One region of the Nocardioides panacis genome, then DNA from elsewhere that is predicted to be linked to it. Evidence: predicted binding sites of a transcription regulator. Region 1 holds the regulator's gene; the other holds the start of a gene.
The links. The regulator LexA, encoded in region 1, represses DNA repair genes until DNA is damaged. The targets are predictions, from matches to a motif close to TCGAACANNTGTTCGA.

Region 1 (14,407 bases):
GCTCTCGGACGCCGTCCAGCTGGTCCGGGACGCCTCGCGCGCGCTGATCTCGGCGTTCCCCAAGGAGTCGCAGTCCGACGGCGAGGGCGACGCGGGCCGCACCCAGGCCCGCGGGGCGGTGCAGGAGCTGTTCAAGAACAGCGAGCGGATGGCCGCCAACTCCCAGGCCGACGTGCTGTGGCTCTCCGAGCGCGACCGGGCCCGCGGCGGCGACCAGCTCTGCGTGGCGCCGCTGCAGGTGTGGGGCCCGCTGCGCGACAGGCTGCTGGCCGAGAAGACCGTGGTGCTGACCAGCGCCACGCTGATGCTCGGCGGCGACTTCAGCTCGGTGGCCACCTCGCTCGGGCTCAAGCCCAGCGAGCGCGTCGACCACTCGCTGGCGGAGTCCCCGGAGCCGGCGGCGCCCGACGACGGCCGGCAGCCGTGGCGCGGCATCGACGTCGGGTCACCGTTCGACTACGCCCGGCAGGGCATCCTGTACGTCGCCAAGCACCTGCCTCCGCCCGGTCGCGACGGCCTCGGGGCCGCCCAGCTCGACGAGATCGTCGACCTCGTGGACGCCGCCGACGGCCGCACCCTGGGGCTGTTCTCCAGCCGCCGGGCGGCCGAGGCGGCGGCGGAGGCGGCCCGCGAGCGGCTGCCGCACCTGACGATCCTGGCCCAGGGCGAGGCGCAGCTGCCCGAGCTGGCCCGGCTGTTCGTCGAGGACCCGCACGCCTGCCTGTTCGGCACGCTCAGCCTCTGGCAGGGGCTCGACGTGCCCGGCGACACCTGCCAGCTGGTGCTGATCGACCGGATCCCGTTCCCGCGCCCCGACGACCCGCTGATGTCCGCGCGGCAGAAGGCCGCCGACCAGGCCGGCGGCAACGGGTTCATGCAGGTCGCCGCGACGCACGCCGCGCTGCTGCTCGCGCAGGGCAGCGGCCGGCTGATCCGGACCACCAGCGACAAGGGCGTGGTGGCCATCCTGGACCCCCGGCTGGTCACCGCCCGCTACGGCGGCTTCCTGCGCGCCTCGCTGCCGCCGATGTGGTCGACCACCGACCGGTCCGTGGTGCTCTCCGCGCTCAAGCGGCTCGCCTCCTGACGCGGCGCGAACCCCGGTGCTAGCGTTTTCGCCATGCAGCGGAACCCGTGGTCGATGGTCGCCCTGGTCGTGGCCTGCCTCCTGCTCGTGGTCGGCGCCGCCGCGGAGCATGACCCGGGTGACGCGAAGCCGGTCACCACGGTGCACCGGCCGCTGACCCCGTAGCCCTCCCGGGTGAGCCGACGCTCGTCGGGCGCGCGGCGGCTGGAAGGATGTCCGCATGGGGAGCACCTACGTCGTCAGCGACGTGCACGGACATCTGGACGACCTGCGCGAGGTGCTGCAGCACGCCGGGCTGGTCGACGGCGAGGACCGCTGGACCGGCGGCGAGACGGACCTGTGGGTCCTCGGCGACCTCGTGGACCGCGGCCCGGACGGCATCGGGGTGATCCGGTTCGTGCGCTCGCTGCAGGAGCAGGCCCCCGACCGGGTGCGGGTGCTGCTCGGCAACCACGAGGCGCTGATGCTGGGCTACCACCTGTTCCCCGACACCCGGTTCGCCGAGCTGTGGCTGCTCAACGGCGGGCACGAGATGGACCAGGCCGGGCTCACCGCGGACGACGTCGCCTGGGTGCGCAGGCTGCCGGCGATGGCCCGGGCCGGCGACCGCCTGCTGATGCACTCCGACACCACCGACTACCTCGCCTGGGGGTCGTCCGTCGACGAGGTCAACGCCACCGTGGCCGGGCTGCTCGCCGGTGACGACGCGCAGGAGCACTTCGACGTGTTCGCCGCGCTCACCAGCCGGTTCGACTTCAACGGCACCGACGGCGCCCGGGTCGCGAGGGCCGTGCTCGACACGCTCGGAGGCGAGCAGATCGTGCACGGCCACAGCATCATCGGCAGCCTGCTCGACGTACCGTCCGCGCAGGTCGAGGGTCCGCTGACGTACGCCGACGGGCTGGTGGTCGCGATCGACGGCGGCCGCTACGACGGCGGACCGCTGCTGCTCGTCGCGCTCAGCTGACCCGGGGAGTCACCGGCTGGCGTGCGCGGCGTACCGGGTGGTCAGCGCGTCGTCGAGCGGGAGGCCCGAGCAGCTCTCGTAGGTGTTCTGGTGGCACCGGTAGCGGGTGCTCGCGTTGATCAGGTCGAGCTCGACGGAGCTGACCTCGTGCGAGGAGAAGCCGACCAGCCGGGTGCCCGCGCCGGAGCGGGTGAGCCGCACCGGGTAGCCCACCACCCTGCCGTTGCGGTGGTGCACGATGACCCGGGCGAGGGAGCCGCGGTACGTCGCCGGCATGTCGACCGCGACCCGCAGCGTGGCGTGCCGGCCCAACGACGGGCTCGGGACGTAGCGCACGAACAGCTGGCCGAGGTGGTACAGCGTGGCGGTGTGCGGGTGCGACGTGGGCGACCTGCGGCTCAGCGTGCGGGAGGCGAGCAGCGGCGAGGCGTGGTAGGCGTGCCCCTCGGAGTAGTAGTGCGCGGGGTCGCGGTTCCACACGCCGAACCGGGCGAGCGTCTCCGCGATCGTGGTGCCCTTGAGTGCCAGCACCCGTTGGAGCGCCTGCAGGGAGTAGGCGTCACCGGCCGCCTGCTCCCACACGTACCGGATCATCGTCGGGTCGTCGGTGTTCCCCGGCCCGGACGACTCGCTGAGGAACCGCCAGAACAGCCAGGCGCCGTACCCACGCAGGTCCGCGGTCGCGAAGTCCAGGGGCATGTCGGAGGCGGCGAGGGGGCTGCCGGCCAGGTAGCGGCGGTTGTCGTCGACCGCGTCGAACAGCTGGTCCTCCATCCAGGTCGCGGTGCCCTCCATCAGCCACGGGTCCTCGGACCAGTCGTAGGCGAACTGGACCGCGTGGAACAGCTCGTGCGCGGCGGTCACCCGGAGGTTGTCCACCGGCGTGCGGGTGCCGCCGAACTCGGTGGCGGCGTAGTCGTTGTCCAGCACGCAGTAGCCGTAGACGGCCCGGACCGAGGTGCGCGCGGTGTCGTCGGGGACGCAGTAGCCGTAGAGGCCCTGGTCACCGATGTTCGCGAGGTAGACGTCGAGCCGGCCGTCCCCGCCGTTGTCGATGGCCGCGGTGTCCGGGACCGGTGTGCGGTAGCCCATCACGGCGGTCTCGGCCGTGTAGACCGCGTCGACCGTCTGCAGGGTCAGGCTGACCCAGGACGGCACCGTGGCGGGGTCGCCGTCGGAGCCGGTGGGCGCGTTCGCGTCGTTCTCCACCCAGTGCACGCAGACCGTGGCCGTGCAGACCATCGCGGCCGGCACGGTGTACTTCGGCTCGCCGCCGACCGCGTTCGACCCGTCGGTGGGCCGGCGCAGGATGTGCCGGGCGGAGCGGCGCTCGGCCGGGGTGGCCAGGTCGTGGGCGCGCAGCGCGAGCTCGCGCAGCACCAGGGTGCCGTCGCGGGTGGGCTGCGTGGCCGGGCGGTCGGCGCGCGACTGCGGGGCACTGGTCGTGGGTGCGAACAGGTCCTGGGCGCCGGCCAGCGCCCGGGTGGCCGCGGTCGCCGGGTCCTGCACGGGCTCGGGGGTGGTGCCCTCGCCGACGGTAGGTGCGGGCGCGGGGGCGGTGGTCGCCGTGGTGACGTCCGGACCGGGGTCCGCCACGGCGACGGCGCTGCCGAGGGGCCCGACGAGCAGAGTCGTCGTGAGAGCGAGGGTGAGCAGTTGTCCGATCACGGGAGACACCGGTCTGTGAGAGGGACAGTCAGCCTAGCCTCGGTGGGACGGTCGGTGCCGCGTGTCGCGAGATCTGCCGGGACGATCTGGGGAAAGCCGGACAGAGCGGCGGACGCGACGACGGACCGCCCCGTGAGGGGACGGTCCGTCGGTCGTGCGGAGCGGTCAGACGCGGCGCAGAACCGCGGTGACCTTGCCCAAGATCGTGGCGTTCGTGCCGTCGATCGGGTCGTAGGCCTGGTTGTGCGGCAGCAGCCACACCTGGCCGTTCTTGCGCTGGAAGGTCTTGACCGTCGCCTCGCCGTCGATGAGCGCGGCGACGATCTCGCCGTTCTCGGCGGTCTGCTCCTGGCGGACCACGACGTAGTCGCCGTTGCAGATCGCCGCGTCGATCATCGAGTCGCCGACGACCTCGAGCATGAACAGGGTGCCCTCGCCGACCAGGCTCTTGGGCAGCGGCATGATCTCCTCGACCCGCTCGTCGGCCAGGATCGGGCCGCCGGCCGCGATCCGGCCGACCATCGGCACGTAGGTCGCCGCGGGCATCGCGTCGCCGACGCCGGTCTCGTCCACGGACTCCGCCTCGTCGGGGTTGAACACCGACAGTGCCCGGGGGCGGTTGGGGTCCCGCTTGAGGTAGCCCTTCTCCTCGAGCACGCGCAGCTGGTGGGCGACCGACGAGGAGCTGGTCAGGCCGACCCGTTCGCCGATCTCGCGCATGCTGGGCGGGTAGCCGCGACGCTCGATCGAGTCCCGGATCACCGTCAGCACGCGCTGCTGGCGCGGGGTCAGGCCGTGGGCGTCCGGGGGGCCGTCCGGGAGCTCCGCGACGTCGGCTCCGCCGCCGGTGTCCTTGCGCTTGCCTGCCATGGGGTTGCTCCTTCTGCCGCGTTCCGCTCGCCTGACCGTGCTGTCACGTTAGTCGTCGGGCGACGCGTTGTTCAAACATTTGTTCGAACGGCGTGTCGCCCGGCGACGGTGCCGTCGACGGGTCCCGGAGGTCGTCTGGTTGGCTCCTGGGCATGGACAGTGCGGTGGTGACCGGGGCGGGCCGGGGCATCGGGCGGGCGGTCGCGGCGCTGCTCGTGGAGCGTGGGTACGCCGTCGTGGTGACCGACGTGGACGGTGCGGCCGCCCGTCGTACGGCGGGCGAGGTGGGTGCGGTCGCCGGGCTCGCGCACGACGTGCGCGACGAGGCGGCGCACGTCCTGGTCGCCGGGGAGGCGGCCCGCCACGGCCGGCTCGCGGTCTGGGTGAACAACGCCGGCGTGGGTGACGACGGCACCCTGGTCGAGCTCGCGTCATCGTCGGTGGACGCCCTGGTCGACGTCAACCTCAAGGGCGTGCTGTGGGGGATGCGGGCAGCGCTCGCCGCGTTCGGGGACGGCGGCGGTGACGTCGTCAACGTCGCGTCGTCCTCCGGCCTCGGCCCCGTCCCGGGTCTCGCGGTGTACGCCGCGACGAAGGCGGCCGTCGTCTCGATCACCATGTCCGCGAGCGTCGAGGTGCCCCGCGGGGTCCGGGTGCACGCGCTGTGCCCGGACGGAGTCGACACCGCGATTGTCGAGGGGATGCGCCCCGACGGGCCGGCCAAGGCGATCGTGCACTCGTCCGGCCGGCTGCTCACCGTGGAGGAGGTGGCCCGTGCGGCGGTCGCGCTGGTCGGCTCGCGCCGGGTGGTGCGCAGCCTGCCGGCCTGGCGGGGAGCCCTCGTCCGCGTCGGGTCGCTGGCCCCGTCGCGATCGGCTGCGGGGTTCCGGCTGTTCGCCCGGGTCGGCCGCCGGGTGATGGAGCGCCGCGGATAGGTTCGAACGTTTGTTCGCTCAGGGTCTTGATCCGTTCGAACACATGCTCTAATGTCGCACATGTGTTCGATCGAACAGCCGTTCGAGGAGCAGCTTCCGGAAACTGTCGGAGGTCCTCGATAGAACTTCGGTCATGGACGCACCGTTCGACTCCCCGACCGACTCCTTCCCCAGGAGGTCCCAGATGAGCACCATCGCGATGAACCCCGGTTTCACCCGTGAGCGCGCCAGCCGCGCCCCGCGGACGACACCCGTCCGCCTGACCCGTCGTGGCCAGGTCGTGGCCGTGGTGCTGTTCCTCGGGCTGCTGCTCGCGGTGCTGACGGTCTACGGCTCGCACTCCGCTGCCACCGGTGAGGCCGGTGCCCCGGTCGCCACGCGGACCGTCGAGGTCGGCCAGGGCGACACCCTCTGGGCGATCGCCTCGGAGACCGCCGAGCCCGGCCACGTCCGCGAGATGGTGCACCAGATCCAGGAGCTCAACGCGCTGCCCAGCGCCGCGCTGCGGGTCGGCCAGGAGATCGCGGTCCCGGTGCGCTGACGCACCCACAGGCTTGCCGACGACCTCCTCGACCCGGGTCGACGGCTTGAGGGGAAACGAGGGGCGGGTCCGCGCTCATGCAGCCGCGGCCCGCCCCTCGTTCTCTGTTTGCCACCGCCGTCCCGCCCCGACTGGTCGAGCTTGTCGAGACCAGTCCGGAGCTGCGGAACGAACCAGGCCTCCCCGGTCCCGGTCGACGCCGGTTCCGTTCCGCAGCTACTGGTAGTCGCCCGACAGCACCGCGGTGGCCTCACTGATCCGCAGCGAGGAGGTCGGCCCGGCGATCGTGACGGTCTCCGGGATGGCCTGCCAGCCGCCGTTCCCCACCCGGAAGCGCGCCGAGTAGGTGACGTCGACGCTGGGCGCCACCGTGGTGTGCGCGTCGGTGTAGCTATGGGTGATGTCCGTGGCCGGGTACGGCGCCCCCGGCGTCGAGGTGGTCGCAGACGTCCCGTCCCCGTAGTGCCACGCGAACGAGGTGGGCGTCGCCTCCACGTCGACCGACTGGCCGAGCAGGGTGAGGGTGCGGGTGAACGTCTGCGGGTCCGCGTAGAAGATCGTCGCGAAGTTGACCAGCGTCTTGTCCCGCGGCTGGGTGCGCGCCTGCAGGGCCGGCAGTCCGATCCGGCGGAGCGCCGTGAGGACGAGTCCGGGCGTCACCTGGGGCTTGGGCGTCGCGGCAGGCGGCGGTCCTGCGGGGCCGGCGCACTGAGTGGTCAATGGCTTCCAGTCACCTGCCGGGGTCTGGCCCCATAGACGCCAGACGCGCTCGGCTGGGTCCGGGCAAATGTTGGCCTGGGCGCAGTCCAAGGATTGGCCGGGTACCTCGCTTGGTTCCGAGCCTGCACACACCGAGACCCATCGATACTTGATGAAGTTGGGCTGACCGGCACTTGCACTGGCATCGTCGCCGTCACCTGTGGTGGAGGGTGCGAGGTCCATTTCGCCCGCGCTGGCACAGGACATTCCGATGTCGAGAACGCTGTCGCTTGAGGTTCCGGAGGCGTCGCAACCATCGGCCCGCACAGGCAGGTTCAGTCCCGCCAGACTCGTCCACAGCAGTGACCCGACCATTATCAAAGCAACGCGCGGACGGCTCATGACACCAGATCCAGACGTTCAACGCTCCAGCCGACCAGCGTCCATCGCAAGTGCATGGTCATGGGTTGCCGGCCGCCCTTGTATCGCTTGGTGGGCCCTTTGTTGGTCTGTTTGACGACTTCGGGGGGCTGCAAGACGCCGAGGTCCAGGATTGGTCTCCGCTTTGGTTGCTTGGGAACAGGGGCCACCGTCGTCAACTGCCATCCGGAAGATCGAATGGTCCCGCCCGCGTTGTAGATCCGATTAATGTTCTTCCGTATGGCAGAACATGACACGCAGCGAGGTGTCCCGAGCGTCGCTAGGTCAGCCGTTATCCCTGTCCTGGCTGCAAAATTGACAGTGTCGATGTAGAAGCGCGCGAAAGCCTTAGCGCTGGCTGCGGAGGTGCCTCTCGCCTCCTCGGGCAGCACCGGGGCGGTCGGTGACGTCGACGCACTAGGGCTCACGCTCGGTGCCGCGCTGGTGCTCGGCAGCGGCTGGGGCTTGGCGGAGTCCGTGCACCCCGACACGGCGGCGGCGAGGGCCACGAGAACCGCGGCCAGCCTGCGAACGCTCTGTGTCACGACGCGCCCCCCTCACCCTCGACCCGAGACCGCGCGCGGACAAACCGGACTCGTCTCCGGCAACCTACCCACGGCCCGCGCGATCGGGAAAGACCTCTCCGCTGATCTGTGGACAACCCCGACCGGTTCGGGAGCGCGGCACCGTGATGAATGGGAGGATCCGGGCATGCAGCAGGAGGGCGTCGCGGAGACGCGCGCGCCGTACCGGCTCCGTGTCCACCAGGCCCGGGCCCTCGACGCGATCGAGCGGGCCGAGGCGACGGGGGCCCGGCGCTCCTGGGTGGTGCTGCCCCCGGGCGCCGGCAAGACCCTGGTCGGGCTGGAGACCGCGCGCCGCCGCGGGCGCACCACCGTCGTGCTCGGCCCGAACACCGCGATCCAGTCCCAGTGGCTGCGCGGCTGGACCGACCTCGTCGGGGACGGCGACCAGGCGAGCGGCACCCGGGCGGTCGACACGTTCTTCACCGCGCTGACCTACCAGTCGCTCGCCACGTTCGACCCGGACGCGGAGGTCGACGAGGACGGGGTCGAGACGGGCGCCGCCGAGGAGGGCAGCCTGCTCGACCGGCTGCACCCGAACGGGCGCGCGCTCGTCGAGCGGCTCAAGGAGGTCGGCGACCTGACCCTGGTCCTCGACGAATGCCACCACCTCCTGCAGGTCTGGGGCCGGCTGCTGCAGGAGGTCCTCGACGAGCTGCCCGACGCGTTCGTCCTGGGTCTGACCGCGACACCGCCGGACACCCTCACCGCCGACCAGCGGGTGCTCGTCGACGAGCTGTTCGGCGACTCGGTCTTCAGCGTCAGCATCCCGGCCGTCGTCCGGGAGGGCGACCTGGCGCCGTTCGCGGAGCTGGCCTGGCTGACCACGCCGACCTCGACCGAGAACGACTGGCTGGCCGCGCAGGGCGAACGGTTCGCGGAGCTGACCACGGCGCTCAGCGACCCGGCGTACGGCTCGACGGGGTTCTTCGCCTGGCTCGACGAGAGGTACGACGCCGGCGAACCACCCGACGCCGCGCTGCGCATGGTGCACGCCGGGCTGATGACGCTGCCGGACGGCGCGCGGCTCTCCGAGCGGCACCGGCACGACCCCGGCGCCGAGGACTGGGTCCTGCTGCTCGAGGGCTGGGCGGCGCACCTGCGCACCACCGGCGAGGACGACGCGGTGCTGGAGCGGATCCGGGCGGTGCTGCCGTCGGTGGGCTACCAGCTCACCCGGCGCGGGATCCGCCGCGGTCGCAGCCCGGTGGACCGGGTGCTGGCCCGCAGCGAGGCGAAGGTCGTGGCGCTGACCGAGATCGTCGGCGCCGAGCGCCGCGGGCTGGGGGAGCGGATGCGCATGCTGGTGCTCTGCGACCACGAGCAGGCCACCGCGACGCTGCCGGCGGACCTCGACGGCGTGCTGTCCCAGGAGGCCGGCTCGGCCCGGCTCGCGCTGCGGCACCTCGAGGACGCGCTGCCGGACCTGCACCCGGTGCTCGTCACCGGCCGCACCGTGACCGGGTCGGCCGAGACGATGAAGGCGCTGCACGTGTACGTCGCGACGTACGACCCGGACCTGGCGCTGCGGGCCGAGCAGGGCCGCTGGACCAGCCGCGAGTGGGTGCCGTGGGTGACGCGGTTCTTCGAGGAGGGCCACTGCCACGTCCTGGTCGGCACCCGCGGCCTGCTCGGGGAGGGCTGGGACGCCCGGGCGGTCACCGGGCTCGTCGACCTCACCACCGCGACCACGAGCACCGCCGTCGTGCAGACCCGCGGCCGCGCGCTGCGCACGGACCCGTACTGGCCCGAGAAGGTCGCGCTCACCTGGAGCGTGGTCTGCGTCAGCGAGGACCACCCCAAGGGCGGCAACGACTGGAACCGGTTCGTCCGCAAGCACGAGGGCTTCTACGGCGTCGACGCCGAGGGCGAGGTGGTCGCCGGGGTCGCGCACGTCGACGACGCGTTCTCCCCGTACGCCGCGCCGCCGGTCAGCGACTTCGACGCCGTCAACGCCCGGATGCTGGCCCGCGCCGAGGAGCGCGAGACCGTGCGGGAGGCCTGGGCCGTCGGCACGCCGTACACCGACACGTTCGTGCACACCGTCCGGATCACGACCCGCATCCCGGCCGCGCCGGTCACCGCGCCGGCGCCGGTGGTGCTGCACGACGGCGACCTGCGGCTGCGCGACGGCCGGCCCGCACCGTGGCGGCCGCACTTCGCGCTCGCCGTCGGCCTGGTGCTCGCGGCGCTGGCCTTCCTGCTGAACCTCACCCCGGCGGCCGTCGTCGGCATCGGGGTGGTCACGATGCTCGGCATCCAGACCACCGTCGCGGTGGACCGCGGCCGCCGGATCGCCGAGGACCTGGCGCGGCCGCCCGGCCTGGAGCAGGTCGCGTTCGCCGTCGCGGACGGGCTGCACTCCGCGGGCCTCACCTCGGCCGGGGCCGCAGCGGTCAGCGTCGAGGTGGACACCGTGGGGGAGCGGCGCTGCGCGCTGGAGGGCGTGCCGCCGGAGGAGTCGGCGGCGTTCGCGAGCGCGCTGGACGAGGTGGTCTCGCCGATGGCCTCGCCGCGCTACGTGCTGCCGCGCTGGGTGCTGGCCGGGCCGGTCGACAACGGCGACGGGCTGCGGGTCGCGCTCGGCCGGCTCCGCGCCGATGGGGAGCTGTGGCACAGCGTGCCGACCGTGCTGGGCACCACGGGCAAGCGGGCGCAGGCGTTCGCGGCGGCGTGGGACCGCTGGGTCGGCGGCGGGCCGGCGATCTACACCGGGAGCCCGCAGGGTGAGGGCGTCCTGGTCACGACCCGGGGCAGCGACCCGTTCGCGGCGACCACGGTGCTGCGGACCAGCTGGCGCTGAGCGTCAGCCGATGTCGATGCGGTCCATCACCCAGTGCTTCTGGACGCGCACCATGATCAGCCGCAGCCGCAGGTCGCCGCCCTTGAGCTCGCGGACGGTCGCCCCCCCTCTTCGCGTAGACCTTCTGCGGGGTGGCGGTCAGCACCACGCTGACACCGGCGCCGGGCGCGGGGACCCCGGCCTCGTTGACGATCTTCTTGATCTTGAAGCCGTCGGTCTCGACCCGGCCACCGGCGCCGTAGATGTCGTCGAGCTGCTTGGCGAAGTCGCCGCAGGTGGTGCAGCTGTCCTTGTTGAGCTTCTTGAACTTCGCGGTGTCCCCGGAGTTCGTCGCCTCGTTGAGGGTGTCGATCCAGTAGCGCGCGAAGCTCTGCGCGCCCTTCTCGTTGTTCGCCGTGACGTACGCCGGGAAGCCGTCGACGGTCGCGGGGGAGTCGTTGCCACCACCGCAGGAGGACAGGACGAGGGCGCACACGAGGGCCACGCAGGGCAGCAGGAGACGGCGGATCACGTGCTCGATCCTGACACGCGGACGGTGAGCGGCCGCACCCGGGCAGAATGCGGGGCGTGAGCACCCACGGCTACTCCGGCACCCCGCTGGTGGCGAAGCTCGGCCTGAAGCCCGGTCTGACCGTGTACGTCGACGGCGGGCCCGATCACGTCGGCGAGCTGCTCGCGGGGGCGACGTACACCACCCGGTTGCCGCGCCGCCCGGATGTCACGCTGCTGTTCAGCACGTCGCTCCGGCGGCTCGAGCAGCGGCTGCCGGTGGTGCTCGAGCGCACCGCCGTCGCCGGCACGGTCTGGGTCTGCTGGCCCAAGAAGGCCAGCCGGGTGCCGACCGACCTCGACGAGCGCGTCGTCCGGGAGGTCGGGCTGGCCACCGGGTTCGTCGACGTCAAGGTGTGCGCCGTCGACGCGACCTGGTCCGGCCTCAAGTTCGTGCGGCGGCTCCGGGACCGGTGACCGGCGCCGGCTCGGGGGCGTGCGCGGGCACGAGCGCCAGGGCCAGCACCGCGATCACCGCGGCCAGGGCGAACAGGTAGAAGCCCCACGGGTAGGCGATGCCGGCGCTGACCAGCGCGCCGCCGAGGAACGGGCCGACGATCGCGCCGACCCGGCCGACCCCGGCGGAGAGGCCGAGGGCGGTGCCGCGCACGTCCGGCGGGTACAGGTGGCCGACGAACGCGTAGACCAGCACCTGCGCGCTGAACACGAAGACGCCGGCGAGGAACACCGCGACGTACACCGCCGGCGTGGACTCCAGCTTGATGCTCAGCCCGGCCAGGAAGACCGCCGCGAGGCCGAACCACACCAGAGCGGTGGGCTTGTTGCCGCGGGAGTCCGCGATCTGCCCGGCCACCAGCAGCCCGGTGACCGCACCGAGGTTGAGCGCGAGCAGCAGGCCGAGCGCGTCGCCGGTGGAGTAGCCCGCGATCTCCATGATCTTGGGCAGCCAGGTGTTCAGCCCGTAGACCAGCAGCAGCCCCATGAACGAGGCCACCCACAGCGCCAGGCTGATCGCCAGGAACCCGCCGCGCACGACGGCCCCCCCGGGCGGCCCGCTGGTCGGTCGAGCCTTCCCCCCGGCCGGTCGAGCCTGTCGGGGCCCCTCCCCGCGCCGCCAGGAACGCCTCCGACTCCGGCAGCCTCGCCCACATCACGGGCAGCGTCGCCAGCCCGAACAGCCCGCCGATCACGAACATCGAGCGCCAGCCGACGTCGGCGACCAGCAGCAGCGCGAGCAGCGCGGTGAGCACGGCGCCCACGTGGTAGCCGGTCATCATCCGGGTGACCGCCGACCCGCGCCGGCCCTCGGGGGCGTACTCCGTCATGAACGCCAGCGCCGTCGGCAGGCAGGCGCCCAGGCCGAGCCCGGCTAGGAACCGCAGCGCCGCGAACGTGGTGATGTCCGGGGCCACCGCGACCAGCAGGGTGAACACCGAGAACGCCGCGATGCAGCTGATCAGGCTGCGGCGGCGGCCGAACCGGTCGGTGACCGGCCCGATCAGCACGGCCCCGATGCCGACCCCGACCAGCCCGAGGGTGGCGACCAGGGTGGCCGAGCCGGGGGTGAAGCCGAGGTCGCCGGTGTCCAGCAGCGCGGGGATCACCGCCCCGAGGACGACGAGGTCGAAGCCGTCGAGCGCGACGGCGACCCAGCAGAGCACGACGGGCCACAGGCCCCGAGACGGATGCGCGGATGTGGTGGTGGTCACCTGACGACGCTAAGTGGGCGGCAGTGGTAATGACCAGGTCGGTGTCTCACTATGCGTACATCCGTGCGCACAGCGAACAGCGCGGACGTGACAGAGTGCGGTCCTCACGACGAAGGGACACCGCCATGAGGGACCCGTTCCGGCTCGACGGCCGCACCGCGCTGGTCACCGGCGCCAATCGCGGGCTGGGCCGCGCCTTCGCCCAGGCGCTCGCCGAGGCCGGGGCCGACGTGGTGCTGGTCGGGCGCGACGACGCGCGCAACCGGGCGGCGGCCGACGAGATCGCGGCGAGCACCGGCCGTCGTACGACGGTCTGCACCGGCGACGTCACCGACCGGGACGACGTGCTCCGGATCGCGGGCGAGGCCATCGAGGCGCACGGACGGCTCGACGTGCTCGTGAACAACGCCGGCACGTGCTTCCACGGGCGCGCGCTCGAGGTGCCCGACGAGGAGTTCGACGAGGTCTTCGAGGTCAACGTCAGCGGGCTGTGGCGGATGACCAAGGCCGTCGCGCCGCACATGATCGAGGCCGAGCGGGGCTCCATCGTCAACATCGGCTCGATGTCCGGGCTGGTGGTGAACCGTCCCCAGTGGCAGCCGGCGTACAACGCGTCCAAGGCCGCCGTGCACCAGCTCACGAAGTCGTTGGCGGCCGAGTGGGCGCCGTACGGCATCCGCGTCAACGCGCTCGCGCCCGGCTACGTGAAGACCGAGATGGCGCCGGTCGACGAGCCGCGGTTCCGGCAGCACTGGATCGAGGACGCCCCGATGCGGCGCTACGCCACGCCCGAGGAGATCGCGCCCAGCGTGGTCTACCTGGCCAGCGACGCCTCGTCGTTCACCACCGGCTCGGTGCTGGTGGCGGACGGCGGGTACACCGTCCACTGAGCGCGCCTACTTCGAGCGCCTGCCGCCCGAGGACCGCCGCGGCTGGTAGTCGCTGCGCAGCCCGAGCAGCGTCCAGACCCGGGTGAGCAGCACGAACACCAGCAGGAGGCAGACCGCCGCGCCGATCGTCCCGGCCGCGCAGACCGCCCACGCGGCACCCCGGCCGTCACGGGCCACCTGGCCGAACGTGATGGACGCCCGCACCAGGAACAGCCACGCCGCGGCGGCCGCCAGCACGCCGCCGACCAGCAGCAGGGCCTGGCCCCACCGCTTCGGTCGGGCCTCGACCCGCGTCTTCTCCGCGCGCCGTCGTCCGGCGACCGCGGTCTCTCGTTCTGTCACGCCTGCTGCCACCAGGACATTGTGTCTGATGCCCGGCTAGTTGGACACCATTCGAAAAATCGCCGGAATCCGTGAAACGCGCCGAGGCCCTCGTTCGTTAGGACCGGTGACGGGTGGCCGGATAGCCTGTCGTGACCCTCGCACGCCACCTATTCTCGGAGTTTCCCTGTGAGAGCCGCGCTCATCGCGTTCACCACGTCCACCGCCCTGACCGCCGCCACCCTGGCCCTCGTGGGCAGCCCCGCGGAAGGCCGCGCCGTCGCGCCGGCCGCGCGCGCCACCCAGAAGGCGTCGCTGACGGTCAGCCCCGGCATCGCCCAGAACGGCGCCCGGGTGGCCAGCGCGAACAGCGCCCACGTCGTCGGCGCGGCGACCTTCCGTC
Region 2 (14,407 bases), 1.6 Mb from region 1:
CCGTTCCCGAGGGGGCGGACGACGTCGGCGGCTCCCCCAAGGACCGCAACCCGGCCCACTACAACTCGGCGGGCAAGCTCCGCAGCGCCGTCTACGAGGCCGAGATGGCCCGGCTCCAGGAGCAGCTGGTGCTGCTGCAGCACTGGATCCAGTCCCGGGGCCTACGGGTGCTGGTGGTCTTCGAGGGCCGCGGCTCGGCCGGCAAGGGCGGGGTGATCAAGACCATCACCGAGCGCACCAGCCCGCGGATCGTCCGGGTCGTCGCGCTGCCCAAGCCGACCGAGCGGCAGCGCACCCAGTGGTACTTCCAGCGGTACGTAGAGCACCTCCCGTCGGTCGGGGAGATGGTGCTGTTCGACCGCTCCTGGTACAACCGCTCGAACGTCGAGTGGGTGATGGACTACTGCACCGAGGCCGAGCACGAGGAGTTCCTGCGCAGCTGCCCCGAGTTCGAGCGGATGCTGGTGCGCTCCGGCATCGTGGTGCTGAAGTACTGGTTCTCGGTCAGCTTCGCCGAGCAGCGCCGCCGGTTCGAGGCCCGCAACCAGGAGCCCCTGAAGCGCTGGAAGCTCTCCGAGATGGACCTGGCCGAGCACGAGCTCTACGTGCGGTACTCGATGGCCAAGGACACCACCTTCCAGTACACCGACATCAAGCAGGCCCCCTGGTTCGTCGTACCGTCCGACGACAAGAAGGCGGCCCGGATCAACTGCCTCACCCACCTGCTCTCGCGCTTCGACTACGAGGACGTCACCCCGGCACCGGTGCGGCTCCCGGACATGCGGAAGATCGCCTACATGCGGCCGCCGATGGTGGAGCAGACCTTCGTGCCGCAGCTGTACTGACCCCGGGCCGCGGCGAAGTTACCGATAGGTAAGATTCTTGTCACAGGGCGCGGCCGGTGACTCGGTCCTCCGCGTCGCCCTACGCTCGGCAGACGCTCGCACGCAGCTACCTCGCAGCACACAGGAGCCTCCATGCAGATCTTCGCCATCGTGGTGTCCCTGGCCATCGCGGCCGTCGGCATCGCACTGTTCGTCAAGGCGATCCGCTCGATCATCGCCACGGTCAAGATCGGGCAGCCCGCCGTCGGCCGCACCGACGACAAGGCCGCCCGCTGGACGAACATGCTCAAGGAGACCCTGGGGCACACCCGGATGCTCCAGTGGACCGCGATGGGGGTCGGCCACTGGTTCGTCTTCATCGGCTTCGGGCTGCTGTTCTTCACGCTGCTCACCGCGTTCGGCCAGCTGTTCGACCCGCACTTCGCGCTGCCGCTGGTCGGGCACTTCTTCCTCTACGAGTGGATCTCCGAGCTCTTCACCGTCGGCATGCTGATCGCGATCGTCGCCTTCATCGGCTACCGCGTGACCCGGCCGAAGGAGCGCACCCGCGGCACCAAGGGCCGGTTCTACGGCTCGACGATGTGGCAGGCGTACTTCGTCGAGTCGGTCATCCTCGGCGTCGGCCTGTGCATCGCGGTGCTGCGCGGCGCGGAGTACGCGATCTCGCAGTACGGAGGCGAGACCGCCAACGCGCTGCACTACCCGTTCTCGTTCTGGATCGGCGAGCTGTTCAGCGGGATGTCGGAGTCCGCGCTGGCCAACGTCATCTACCTGGTCGCGATGCTCAAGATCGTCATCTCCTTCACCTGGATGATCGTGATCTCGCGCAACACCACGATGGGCGTGGCCTGGCACCGGTTCACCGCGTTCTTCAACATCTGGTTCAAGCGCCGCTCCGACGGCGGTACGGCGCTCGGCGGCCTCCAGCCGATCATGGTCAACGGCGCACCGATCGACTTCGAGAACATCGAGGACCTCGACGAGGACACCCCGCTCGGCATCGGCCGGATCGAGGACTTCGCCTGGAAGGGCATCCTCGACTTCACCTCGTGCACCGAGTGCGGCCGCTGCCAGAGCCAGTGCCCGGCCTGGAACACCGAGAAGCCGCTGTCCCCCAAGCTGTTCATCACCAACCTGCGCGACCACGCCTACGCCAAGGCGCCGTACCTGCTGGCCGACGAGGCCGACCGGGACGCGCTCCCCGACCACGTCAAGGCGGCCGCCGAGCGCGAGCTGGTCGGCGCCACCGAGGGCGACCCGACGCTGCCGTCCGGCGGTGCGGTGATCGACCCCGAGGTGCTGTGGAACTGCACGTCGTGCGGCGCCTGCGTCCAGCAGTGCCCCGTCGACATCGAGCACGTCGACCACATCATGGACATGCGCCGCTACCAGGTGCTCGTCGAGTCGAACTTCCCCTCCGAGCTCAACGGCCTCTTCAAGGGCCTGGAGAACAAGGGCAACCCCTGGAACATGTCGCCGAACGCGCGGATGGACTGGGCGAAGGGGCTGGACTTCGAGGTCAAGCAGGTCGGCACGGACGTCGAGGACCTCGACGAGGTCGACTGGCTGTTCTGGGTCGGCTGCGCCGGCGCCTACGAGGACCGCGCCAAGAAGACCACCCGCGCCGTCGCCGAGCTGCTCGACCTGGCCGGCGTGTCGTTCGCGGTGCTCGGCAACGGCGAGACCTGCACCGGCGACCCGGCGCGCCGCTCCGGCAACGAGTTCGTCTTCCAGCAGCTCGCGATGCAGAACGCGGAGGTGTTCAAGGAGGCCAAGGTCAAGAAGGTCGTCTCCACCTGCGCGCACTGCTTCAACACCCTGAAGAACGAGTACGCCGAGTTCGGTGTCGAGCTCGAGGTCGTGCACCACACGCAGCTGCTCAACCGGCTGGTGCGTGAGGGGAGGCTGACCCCGGTCGCCGCGGAACCGAGCGTCGCGAAGAAGTCGATCACCTACCACGACCCGTGCTACCTGGGCCGGCACAACCAGGTGTACTCCCCGCCCCGCGAGCTGCTCGCGGTGATCCCCAACGCCGAGCTGGCCGAGATGCCCCGCAACAGCGAGCGGTCCTTCTGCTGCGGCGCCGGCGGCGCCCGGATGTGGATGGAGGAGAAGACCGGCGAGCGGATCAACCTGAACCGCACCACCGAGGCGGTCGGCACCGGCGCGGACCAGATCGCGGTCGGCTGCCCGTTCTGCCGGGTGATGCTGTCCGACGGGCTCACCTCGCTGCAGGCCGACGGCAAGGCCCGCGAGGAGGTTGAGGTCCTCGACGTCGCGCAGATGCTGCTCGCCTCGGTCAAGCGCCCCGCGGCGGCTGCCCCGGACGGCGCCGACGGCGGTACGGCGGCCGCGTCGGCCGGCACCACCACCGCCCTGCTGGACCGTCCCGGACCGGGTACCGGCGACTCGTCCGCGGCCGACCCGGTCGCGACGAAGGCCGAGCCCGAGGAGGGCGACGTGACCCAGACCCAGGACACCGTCAGCGACTACCAGGACGTCGGTGCCGACGCCGGGGCGACGGCCGAGCCGGACCCGGAGGTCGAGGCCGCCCAGCCCGACCCGCAGCCCGAGCCGGAGCCCGAGGCCCAGGTCGAGTCGCACCCCGAGGTGGAGCCCGAGCCGGGCCCGGCGGCCCCCGAGGTCGCCGGCGGCGAGGAGGACCCCGCGGAGCGGGCGGCCACCGAGGATCAGCCCGGCGCCGACTCCGAGCCCGCCACGAACGACCCGGCCACCGACCGGCCGGCGAAGAAGCAGGTGGAGGAGCAGGACCGCCTCTTCTGACACTCGGAACCCAAGAGGGCCCGCACCCCGCTCCCGGGGTGCGGGCCCTGCCACGTCCCGCGACCCGTCACCCGTGCAGCACTTTCCTCGGCGTGTCGTGGCACGAGTGACGGTTCGCCCAGCGGACGCCCCGGCCAAGTGACGCCCTCTGACACCACCTGACGCCAAGCGACGTCAGAAATGACGTCATCGATGCTTGACGTGACGTCACCCTGGTGTCAGGATGGTGCACATGGACATCACCCCCTACGTCGAGAGCCTCCGGCACGACCTCGCGGCCGCCGCCGAGGCCGGTGGCCCGGAGGCCAAGGCCGCCGCCGAGCGGCTCGCGCTGGCCCTCGACCCGGCCGTCCGGCTCGCCCTGATGGACGCCCTGTCGCAGGCCGCCGCCGAGATCACCGCCGACCTCCCGGCCGGCTCCGTCGACGTCCGGCTCCGCGGCCGCGAGCCGCAGTTCGTGGTCGACGTACCCACGATGCCGATGCAGGCACCTACCCCGCCCACCCCGCCGACGCCGCCGCTGGCCCCCGAGGACGCGGAGGACGACGAGGACGGCGCGCTGGCCCGGATCACGCTGCGGATCCCGGAGTCGGTGAAGTACAAGGCCGAGGAGCTCGCCACCAAGGGCGGCCACTCGCTGAACAGCTGGATCGTCAACGTCGTCCGGGCAGCGACCCGCGAGCGCGGCGCCGTCAACGTCGACATCGACCTCTCCAGCATCCCCTTCCTCGACGGGCAGGGGTTCGCCTCCGGCCGCGGCCGGGGCTCGAAGCGCATGACCGGCTGGGTCTAGCCACCCGGCACCACCTCCCGCACCTACCCCACCGACCGGCGACCGCCGGCCCGGGAGCCGAGCACGCCCTCGGCCCGACGAACGGAGATCACCATGCAGAGGACCTTCACCACCCCGGAGCCCGTCTCCCTGTACGTCGAGCTGGGCAGCGGCGAGCTCGTCATCACCGCCGGCGACACCACCGAGACGGTCGTCGACGTCGAGGGCAAGAACGCCGAGGACGTGGTCGTCGACCAGCGCGGCGACGAGATCCTGGTGGTCGCCAAGTCGCGCAGCACCGGCTTCTTCGGCTCCTCCCACGACGTCACCGTGCGCGTCTCGATGCCCACCGACAGCCGGCTGAGCACCAAGCTCGGGTCGGCCGACGTCCGGGCGGAGGGCCGGCTCGGCGAGACGATGCTGAAGACCGGTTCGGGCGACGTACGGCTCGAGGAGACCGGTGAGGCCGCCTTCGTCGAGACCGGTTCCGGCGACGTACAGCTGGACCGGGCGACCGGCCCGCTGCGCGTGAAGTCCGGCTCCGGCGACGTCACGCTGACCCGGGCCGCGGATGCCGTGAACATCTCCACCGGCTCGGGCGACATCCTCATCGACCACGCCGCCGGACCGGTCCTGGTGAAGTCGGGATCCGGCGACATGCGGGTCCGCGAGGCCCAGGAGGACGTCAACCTGAGCACTGCCTCCGGCGACCTGGTCATCGACCGGGCCCGCCGCGGCCAGCTCCAGGCCAAGAACGCCTCCGGCGACATCCGGGTCGGCATCCCCGCCGGCGTCCCGGTGTGGACCGACGTCAGCAGCGTCACCGGCAGCGTCCGCTCCAACCTCCAGGGCGCCGGCCAGCCCGAGGGCGACCAGGACTACATCGAGCTCCGCGCCAAGACGGTCAGCGGCGACGTGTACCTGGAGCAGCTGTGAGGGTCACCTGGCTCTGGGCCTCCGCCCCGGGCGACGACGCCGACGCCCGCCCGAGCCGCACCAGGTCAGTCCCGCAAGGACGGTCAAGCGCCCGCCGTACGGCGCCCGCCACGCTCGAAGAGACCACCACCCGTTCCCGTTCCACCGAGAGGAACCACCGCCATGTCTGAGTTCGGATACCTCAACCAGAAGCTCGCCTCCCAGCAGATCGCCGAGCGCGTCGCCACCGCCCAGCGGTCCCGCGTCCCGGGCACGTACAAGCCGCACGGTCGGCACGCGCTCGCCCACCGCCTGCACCGGATGGCCGACCGCCTCGACGGATGACCCCCGAGCCGCACCCGCAGACCGCACCACCGACCGGACCCGCTGCGCGCCACCACCGCGCAGCGGGTCCCGTCACGTCCGCCCCGCCGACCCGGCGACTCTGGCGGCCCGACGCCTGCTGACCCGGCGACTCTGGCGGCGCAGGCGGCGCCCGGTTCGGTGCGGCCCTGTGGGTCAGCTCGTGGGCTCGACGTCCCCGTCGACGTAGACCCAGCGGCCGGCCCTGCGCTCGAACCGGCTGGTCTCGTGCATGGCCCCAGCGCCCACCGACGTGCGGTAGCGGGCTCGGAACTCGACCACGCCCACGAGGTCGTCGGCTCCGCCGCCCTGCGACCTGAGCACCTCGAGGCGCTCCCAGGTCAGGGTGGTGTCGTTCTCGACCTCGTCGGGCCGGGTGCGCGGGTGCCAGGTGCGGAAGACGTAGTCGGTGCGGCCGAGGGCGTAAGCGGAGTACCGCGAACGCATCAGCTGCTCGGCCGTCGCGGCAGCCTGCCCGTCGTGGAGAGGACCGCAGCAGGCGGAGTACGCCTGCCCGGTGCCGCAGGGGCAGTCCTCCGTCATCCCGATCGGCGAGGTCATCGTCGGCTCCGCGGTCAGCCGTGCCGGTGGAGCTTGCGAACGTGGAACACGGTCTGGACGACGCCGAGCAGCGCCGCGGTCCGAAGACCCTCGTGGTCCAGGAGCCCATGGCGCTCACCCATGCGCGGATGCTCTCACGTCCGTCGGTGGAACTTGGATCTGTCCGGTGGGCAGGTGGCTGGTGTCGTAGCCGGGTGAGTGGGCCTTGCCGTGGTGGAACGCGCACAGCAGCCGACCGTTGACGAGGTTGGTGGGTCCGTCCTGGGACCAGGGCTGGTCGTGGTGGGCGTGGCACCAGGCGGCCGGCCGGTCGCAGCCCACCGTGGTGCAGCCCCGGTCCCGGATGGTCAGCGCGGTGCGCTGGGCCTCGGTGTGCAGCCGGGTCCGCCGCCCCAGATCGAGCACCACCGACGCCGAGCCCAGGGCGCGCCGCCAGACCGCGGGCACGATCCCGGCCTCGCAGGCCAGCTGCCGGGCTGCGCCGGCCGACAGGGGCTGCCCGGTGTCCAAGGTGGCGGTGCCGAGCCCGGACAGCAGCCGGTCGTAGTCCAGCAGCACCACCACGGTCGCCGACATCCCGCCGGCCACCGGCAGCCGGTCGGCGGGCACCCGCTCCAGGAGCCGGCAGAACGCCTCCCCCAGCCGTTCGGGCCGCGACAGTCTCACCCGGCTGTTTGGCTGCTGCTGGTCGTGGTGTCGGGGGTGGGTGAAGGCGTGCAGCATCTTGGTCAGCATCGCCGCGTGCAGCGCGGGGATCTTGAACCGGCCGGTGTGGCTGCCGTCCGGGTTCGCCGACAGCTCCAGGAACGTGGCCCGGGCGGCCGCGGCCTCCTCGGCCTCGAGCCGACGACCTTCGGCGAGGTCCGCGGCGTCGGGGTCGATCACCTCCAAGACCCGCCGCCCCAGCACCCTCAGCGCCGCCGCGTCGAACTCGCCGGCCGCCCGCACCAGGTGCGCCTCGGCCCGCCCCCGGTCCAGCCTCGACACCGACTCCGGCAACGCCTGGATCGAGCGGACGATCACCGTCGCCTGCGCCGGATCCACCCGCCCGGCCGCCAACGCGTCCCGGGTCACGCTGAACCCGGTATCCAACGCCACCGCGAGAGCCACCTCGGCGTGCGCGGCACCCCGGGTCCGCCGAGTGACCTGGGCCAGCCAGGCACCGGTCGAGGTCGCCGCCGAGTCCGCCGCGACGTCGTTGCGGTCCGCGACGGCCAGCACCCGCAGCCGCAGCTCGGCCAGCCGGGCCTCGGCCCGAGCCAGCCCCACCACCACCGTGCGCTGCTCGTCCGGGGTCATCGACCACGCCGGCGCCTCCGCCAGCCCGTCCAGCACCTGATGCAGCCGGCCGGAGAACCGGGCGATCGGATGCGCCTGGTCCTCGGTCCGGATGGTCGTCGACATACCCACCACGCTAAGAACAACCAGCCATCACTTCCGAACAGATGCCCGCACCCGTGCACAACCACGACCGGCCGGCAACGGTGCACGAAACCTGGCCTGCGCGGGCACCCGCACGAGCCCAGTCCCACACCGTCGTACCCACCGGCTCGACCGGGATCCCGCCACCAAAGCCGCCGGGTCAGCGCCCCTCCCGCCACCAAAGACGCCGGGTCGGCGCCCCTCCCGCCACCAAAGCCGCCGGGTCGGCGACCCTCCCGCCGCCAGAGTTGCCGGGTCGGCACAGTTTCCGCCGCTAGAGGCGCCGGGTCGGCGTCAGGCAGTGCGGCTGGCGACGCTTTCCGGCGCCGGCGCCCGGTGCAGCACGGACCGGCCGGCCCCCGCGTCACCGAGCCCGCGCTGCCGGGCCTTGCGGCGGTACAGGTCGGCGTCCGCGCGGGCGATCCACTCCTCGAGCGGCTCGCCGGCCCACTGCGCGACGCCGGCGGTCCACCGCGACGCGGTGTTGGCGGCACCCAGCCGGTACAGCAGCTCGGCGGCGTCCGTGGCGGTGGTGTCCGGCATCAGCAGCACGAACTCGTCGCCGCCGTACCGCGCCAGCACGTCCGTACGTCGCACCGTCGCCTGCCAGCTGGTCGCGAGGTCGACCAGCAGCCGGTCACCCGCGGCGTGACCGTCGCGGTCGTTGACGAGCTTGAAGTCGTCGAGGTCGAGGACCGCGACCGACACCGGGCCGCGGCGGGCCGGCGGCTGCCGGAGCGTGCGCCGCGCGGCGGCCAGGAACGCGGAGCGGTTCAGCAGCCCGGTGAGCTGGTCGTGGTCGGCGGCGCGGCGCAGCCGGCGGACCAGCACGTCGAGGGTGCCGGCGACCCCGGCGACGGTGGCCATCACGAAGACCCAGGTCTGCACGAGGGCGGGGGCGTCGCTGCAGGCCAGGCCGACGAGAAGGCCGACCCCGATCGCCGCGGTGTGCAGGCGGGTCGCGACGCCGGGGTGGAACCAGGCGACGAAGATCGCGATCCACACGAAGCCGAACGCGGTGACGGCCGCGCCGACCGGCGTCGTGGACAGCGCGACGCAGCCGCTGACCAGCACCACGACCAGGCCGATCACCGCGTGCACGACGCCCTGGGCGAGCCGCCGCCGCGAGGCCCACAGGGTCCCGCCGAGCGCGGCGGCGACGACGGCGAGCAGCGCGGAGAACCGGGTCGGGGCGGTCGGGCTGAACGGCACCAGCGAGCAGAACGCGGACAGCGCCGACGCGGCGAGACAGGCGCTGGTGAGCACCCGCGCCTCGGACTCGGTGACCGGCACCGCCCAGCGCCGTACCGCTGCGACCATCGAAAACGCTCCCGAGAACCTGGTGGACTTCCGGGAGAAGTGTGACCCAGCCGGGGGCGGCCGCGCGGCGGTTGCGGGACAGCCGGTGGGTGCGACCTAGATGTCGGTGCGGTGGAAGTTGAGGTGGGACCGCGACGGCGTCGGGCCGCGCTGGCCCTGGTAGCGCGAGCCGTACTTCGCCGAGCCGTAGGGGTGCTCCGACGGCGACGAGAGGCGGAAGAAGCAGAGCTGGCCGATCTTCATCCCGGGCCACAGCTTGATCGGCAGGGTCGCGACGTTCGACAGCTCCAGGGTCACGTGCCCGGAGAACCCCGGGTCGATGAAGCCGGCCGTCGAGTGGGTCAGCAGCCCGAGGCGGCCCAGCGAGGACTTGCCCTCGAGGCGCGCGGCGACGTCGTCGGGCAGCGTGACCACCTCGTACGTCGACCCGAGGACGAACTCGCCGGGGTGCAGGATGAACGGCTCCATGCCCTCGGGCTCGACCTCCCGGGTGAGGTCGGGCTGGTCCTGTGCCGGGTCGATGTGCGGGTACTTGTGGTTCTCGAAGACCCGGAAGAACCGGTCCAGCCGGACGTCGACGCTCGACGGCTGCACCATGCCCGCGTCGAAGGGTTCCAGGGCGACCCGGCGGGCGTCGATCTCGGCGAGGATGTCGCGGTCGGAGAGCAGCACACCGGCACCCTACAGACTCCTCCCGCCCGCGGGCCCCCGATCGCGGCCGGCCGTGGACACCGTCGAGAATGGTGCACATGGCAAGCACTTTCCACCGGTACGTCGCCCTGGGCGACTCGTTCACCGAGGGTGTCGGCGACCACGACCCCACGCGGCCCAACGGCGTGCGGGGCTGGGCCGACCGGGCCGCCGAGGGGCTGGCCGCCACGGTCCCCGACCTCGGCTACGCGAACCTGGCGATCCGCGGCCGCAAGATGGACGCGATCATCGCCGAGCAGGTCGGGCCCGCCCTCGCCCTGCGCCCGGACCTGGTCTCGGTCTACGCCGGCGGCAACGACATCCTCCGGCCCCGGGTCAGCATCGACGCCCTCGTCCAGCGGTACGACGCGGCCGTGGCCCGGCTGGCCGGCTCGGGGGCGCACGTCGTGCTCTTCACCGGCTTCGACCTCGGCTTCGCGCCGGTGTTCCGGCACCTGCGCGGGCGGGTCGCGACCTACAACGAGCTGGTCCGCGAGGTGGCCGAGACGCACGGCGCGACCGTCGTGGACTTCTGGCGGCTGCGGGAGTACCGCGACGCCCGGCTCTGGGACGTGGACCGGCTGCACATGTCCTCGGCCGGCCACCAGCGGATGGCGATCGCGGTGCTGGACGCGCTGGGGGTCGAGCACGACCTGGTGCCGTTCGACCTCGCGCCGCTGCCGGAGATGGACCGGCGCCAGCGCCGTGACGCCGACCTGGCCTGGGCCCGGGCGCACGCCGCGCCGTGGGTGCAGCGCCGGCTCCGCGGCACGTCGTCCGGCGACGCCCTCTCGCCGCGCCGGCCCGGGCTCGCGCCCGTCGTACCGTCCCGGGTGGGGTGAGCCGAGGGGCCGGCCCGGGCACCGCCCGGACCGGCCCCGCGAGCGCGGTCAGCGGTAGCGGACCACCAGCACGGTGCGGCCGGCCTCGCGGCCGCCCCCCGGCCCGGACCTCACGGCCGCGCGCGGTGCTCACCACGCGGTAGGACGCCTTGGCACCGTCCAGGGTCACCTTCGAGACCTTCGCACCGGCGGGCAGCAGCGCGCCGATGGTGAGCGCGGAGCGCCGGTCCTGCTTGACGGTGGTGACCAGCCGCCCGTTGCCGCGGGTCGCGGTGACGTTGACCAGGCCGTGCCCGATGCGGATGTCGCGGCCGGCGACCTGGTACTGCCGCGAGGGGACCTGCGGCACCACGGTGAACCGGTCCCGGCCCGCGTCGGGGCTGACGCCGAGCTGGTAGTGCACGACCGGCCAGAGGATGCCGTAGGTGCCCCAGGCCTGCAGCGCCATCGACCGCTCGGTGAACTTCCGGTCGATGTTCGCGGGCTTGAAGTCCGGGGACGGCACGATCTCCGGCATCGCGCCGGGCAGCTCCCACACCTTGCGGGCGAGCTGAACCCGGGCGTTGTCGGTCGTGTAGCGCCGCAGCTGGCTCGGCGCCATCCGGCCGAGCGCCGCCTCGGCGACCGCCATGATCGAGGTGTTCAGCGTGAACACCGCCCGCTCGGCCTTCACCGACGAGGTGGCCGAGTCGCAGGTCGCGCCGGGGTTGCCGCCGGTGTCGCTGGTCGCGCCGGTGCCGGTGTGGAAGAGCCCGTAGGTGCCCGAGTAGCAGGCCGACTCGCGCTTCTTGACCAGCGCCCGGGCGTGGGCCGTCGGGGCGAGCGGGCCGGCGACCCGGCCCGGGCGGGTGATCTCGGCCTCGGCCGGGGTCACGCCGATCCAGTGCCGCTGGAACACCTGCTTGTTGCCCGGGTCGTCCAGCGAGTCGGCGTACTGCTGGGCGGCGGGGCCGAACCACCAGGTCTTGTCGAAGCGCGCCTCGAGGCCGGCGGCCTTGCCGGCGGCCCAGCGCCGGGTCGTGGTGTCGCCCTTGCTGGCCGCGAGGTCGGCGAGGTCGCGCAGCCCGCGGATCGTGTAGACCGCGTTGTCGAGCTTCTCCTCGCCCATCCCGGCCCGCTCGACGTTGCCCAGCCCCTCGGGCCAGCCGTCCTGGTCGGCGTCGAGCTCGCGGAAGATGTAGCGCATGTTGCTGACCGCGAACGAGTAGAGGTCGTCGCGGAACCGGTCGTCGCCGGTCCAGCGCCACACCAGGGCGACCAGGCTCGGGAACTTCGCGGTCTCGTCGGTGTTGCCCGGGTCGCCGTTCGCGCCGAAGTAGACCTGGCCGTCGGGCGTGACCTCGTGGACGACCTTGCCGCTGGTGCCGTTGGCGGCGACGCTGACGTCGCGCAGCGCCCGCAGGTGGTCCTCGATCGCGGCGAACTGGCCGCTGGCCACGGCGGCGAAGCCGGTGTACTCGCCGTCGGTCGCGAACAGCCACGGGTAGTCCGGCCAGCCGGCGCCGATCCAGCGGGCCTTCGAGACCGTGCCGACCGGTGCGGGGTACTTCGTTCCGGCGTTGGTGACCCGGACCTGCAGGTGGCGGGCCTCCTGCACCGAGTCGGCGAGGTTCTGCTTGCTCCAGGTCACGCTCTGCTGGAGCAGCCGGTCGCCGGGCAGGATCACCCGCGTGTGCTGCTGTACGGCGGCCCGCTCGGCGCGCTTGGTACGGAGCAGGGCGGCCGGGTTGCGCAGGGCGGCGCTCTGCGCGCTGCGGGCCGCGGCGACGCCGTCGTCGGAGCCGGCGACGGAGAACCACACCGTGCGGCCGCCGGCGGGGACGCTGAGCCGGTAGGTCAGGCCGCCGCCGGCTCCCTTGCCGTAGGCCGTGTCGTCGCAGCGGTCGGGCTGGTCCGGGGTGCCGGCGCCGGACGCCGGGCAGATCACGGCACCCTGCGGACCCCGGTGGGCGCCGGTGACGTCGGTGGCCGACGGGGTCAGCGACGAGCCGACCAGGGCGGCGTAGTCGTGCACCTCGGCGCCCGGCTCGGGAGGCCGGCCCAGCTCGCGGAACAGCAGGCTGCGCCCGTCCACCGACGCAGAATCGGGCAGGTTGTAGGTGGTCTGGCTGGGCTTGGTCTCGCCCCAGGGGTAGACCTTCATCAGCTCGGAGTGCGCGTCGACCGCGAGCGTCACGGTCCGCGCCGTGGGCGACGAGAGCCGCAGCCCGACCACGCCGGCCCGGATGCCGTTGGGGGCGAAGTCGGTGCGGGTGACCCGGACCCCGTCGTAGGTGCCGAGGTCCATCCGGGAGTAGCCGAAGCCGCTGGTGTACTTCTTCGACGACAGCCACGAGTCGCCCAGCTTGAACCACAGCCCGTCGAGGAGCTTGACCGGCGGCGTCCAGAAGCCGCCCATCTCCCCGCGGGTGTGGAACCCGGTCGCCGGGTAGCTGCCGTCCTCGGCGCCCATCTCGTAGAACCGGTCGCCGACCACGAGGCTGCGCCGGTCGGCGAGCCGGGTGGTGGCGGACAGCTCGGCGGACCGGAGCGCGGACGACTCCGGGTCGTCACCGGCCCGTCGCGCGGGGGCGCTGCTCGCCGCGTCGACGACCGAGAGCGGGAAGACGAGGGCGGTGGAGAGGACGGCTGCAACGAGCGGCGTACGGCGCATGTGCTCTTCTTCCCGAGTGACGGCTGTCACTGGATGAAATACCCGACAAGCCCGGTTGGCAACCCCTTGCGTGCAAGGTCAGGATGGCGGCATGGACTACAGAACCCTCGGCCGGACCGGCTGCGCCGTCTCCACCCTCACCCTCGGCACCATGACCTTCGGCAAGGAGACCGACGAGACCGGCGCCCACGAGCAGCTCGACACGTTCCTGGAGGCCGGCGGCAACCTGGTCGACACCGCCGACGTCTACACCGGCGGCACCTCGGAGGAGATCATCGGCCGGTGGCTGGCGAAGGCCTCGCCGGAGGTGCGCGACCGGGTGGTGCTGGCCACCAAGGGCCGCTTCCCGATGGGCGACGACGTGAACGACGTCGGGCTGTCGCGCCGACACCTGCAGCGCGCGCTCGAGGACTCACTGCGCCGCCTCGGCACCGAGTGCGTCGACCTCTACCAGGTGCACTCCTGGGACCCGGTCACCCCGCTCGAGGAGACCCTGGGCACGCTCGACGACTTCGTGCGCGCCGGCAAGGTGCGCTACGTCGGGCTCTCGAACTACACCGGCTGGCAGGTGCAGAAGACCGTGGCGCTGGCCCGGGAGCACGGCTGGGCCCCGCCGGTCACCCTGCAGCCGCAGTACAACCTGCTGGTCCGCGAGCTCGAGTGGGAGATCGTGCCCTCGTGCCTCGACGCCGGCCTGGGGCTGCTGCCCTGGTCCCCGCTCGGCGGCGGCTGGCTGACCGGGAAGTACAAGCAGGACGAGCGCCCGACCGGCGCGACCCGGCTCGGCGAGGACCCCGCCCGCGGCGTGGAGGCCTACGACCGGCGCTCGACCGTCCAGCGCACCTGGGACGTCGTGGACGCGGTGCGCGCGGTGGCCGAGGGCCGCGGCGTGACGATGGCGCAGGTCGCCCTCGCCTGGCTGGCCGACCGTCCGGCGGTGACGTCGGTGATCCTGGGCGCCCGGACCACCGAGCAGCTCACCGACAACCTCGGTGCCGCCGGCCTGCACCTCGAGGAGGCCGAGGTCGCCGCGCTGGACGCGGCCAGCGACCCGGGTGCCGCGGACTACCCGTACGGCGGCCCCGGGGTTCACCAGCGCGGCCGCACGGTGGACCTGGTCGGCTGGCTGGCCGACGCCCCGTGAGCTGACCCGCGCCGCCCGGCGCGGGAGGGTCCCGGCGGGACGGCGCAGTCATTGGGTACTATCTGCGTCGTCCCCGCACGGGGGCCTGCGGATGTA

Region 2: KRR39_RS21610 (HNH endonuclease signature motif containing protein) is a predicted target of LexA. The motif match lies at 7,678-7,693, and genes of this name have one in related genera.

The regions. Positions count from the first base shown of each region.
Region 1 is NZ_CP077062.1:1,067,153-1,081,559, forward strand. It holds gene KRR39_RS05300 (ATP-dependent DNA helicase) at 1-1,087, shown strand, start outside; gene KRR39_RS25535 (hypothetical protein) at 1,121-1,252, shown strand; gene KRR39_RS05305 (metallophosphoesterase family protein) at 1,308-2,054, shown strand; gene KRR39_RS05310 (MXAN_6640 family putative metalloprotease) at 2,064-3,722, opposite strand; gene lexA (transcriptional repressor LexA) at 3,888-4,592, opposite strand; gene KRR39_RS05320 (SDR family NAD(P)-dependent oxidoreductase) at 4,745-5,527, shown strand; gene KRR39_RS05325 (LysM peptidoglycan-binding domain-containing protein) at 5,661-6,068, shown strand; gene KRR39_RS05330 (hypothetical protein) at 6,285-6,728, opposite strand; gene KRR39_RS25920 (DUF6318 family protein) at 7,166-7,732, opposite strand; gene KRR39_RS05335 (DEAD/DEAH box helicase) at 7,899-10,574, shown strand; gene KRR39_RS05340 (DUF6318 family protein) at 10,513-11,085, opposite strand; gene KRR39_RS05345 (DUF3052 domain-containing protein) at 11,142-11,540, shown strand; gene KRR39_RS05350 (MFS transporter) at 11,509-12,117, opposite strand; partial or broken gene KRR39_RS25925 (MFS transporter) at 12,248-12,793, opposite strand; gene KRR39_RS05360 (SDR family NAD(P)-dependent oxidoreductase) at 12,919-13,683, shown strand; gene KRR39_RS05365 (hypothetical protein) at 13,690-14,037, opposite strand; gene KRR39_RS05370 (hypothetical protein) at 14,175-14,407, opposite strand, start outside.
Region 2 is NZ_CP077062.1:4,418,161-4,432,567, reverse strand. It holds gene ppk2 (polyphosphate kinase 2) at 1-845, shown strand, start outside; gene KRR39_RS21635 (heterodisulfide reductase-related iron-sulfur binding cluster) at 978-3,629, shown strand; gene KRR39_RS21630 (pilus assembly protein HicB) at 3,862-4,422, shown strand; gene KRR39_RS21625 (DUF4097 family beta strand repeat-containing protein) at 4,516-5,337, shown strand; gene KRR39_RS21620 (hypothetical protein) at 5,500-5,661, shown strand; gene KRR39_RS21615 (YchJ family protein) at 5,836-6,240, opposite strand; gene KRR39_RS21610 (HNH endonuclease signature motif containing protein) at 6,355-7,644, opposite strand; gene KRR39_RS21605 (GGDEF domain-containing protein) at 7,957-8,982, opposite strand; gene dcd (dCTP deaminase) at 9,079-9,654, opposite strand; gene KRR39_RS21595 (SGNH/GDSL hydrolase family protein) at 9,732-10,514, shown strand; gene KRR39_RS21590 (aldo/keto reductase) at 13,259-14,311, shown strand; tRNA gene KRR39_RS21585 (tRNA-Gly) at 14,399-14,407, shown strand, end outside.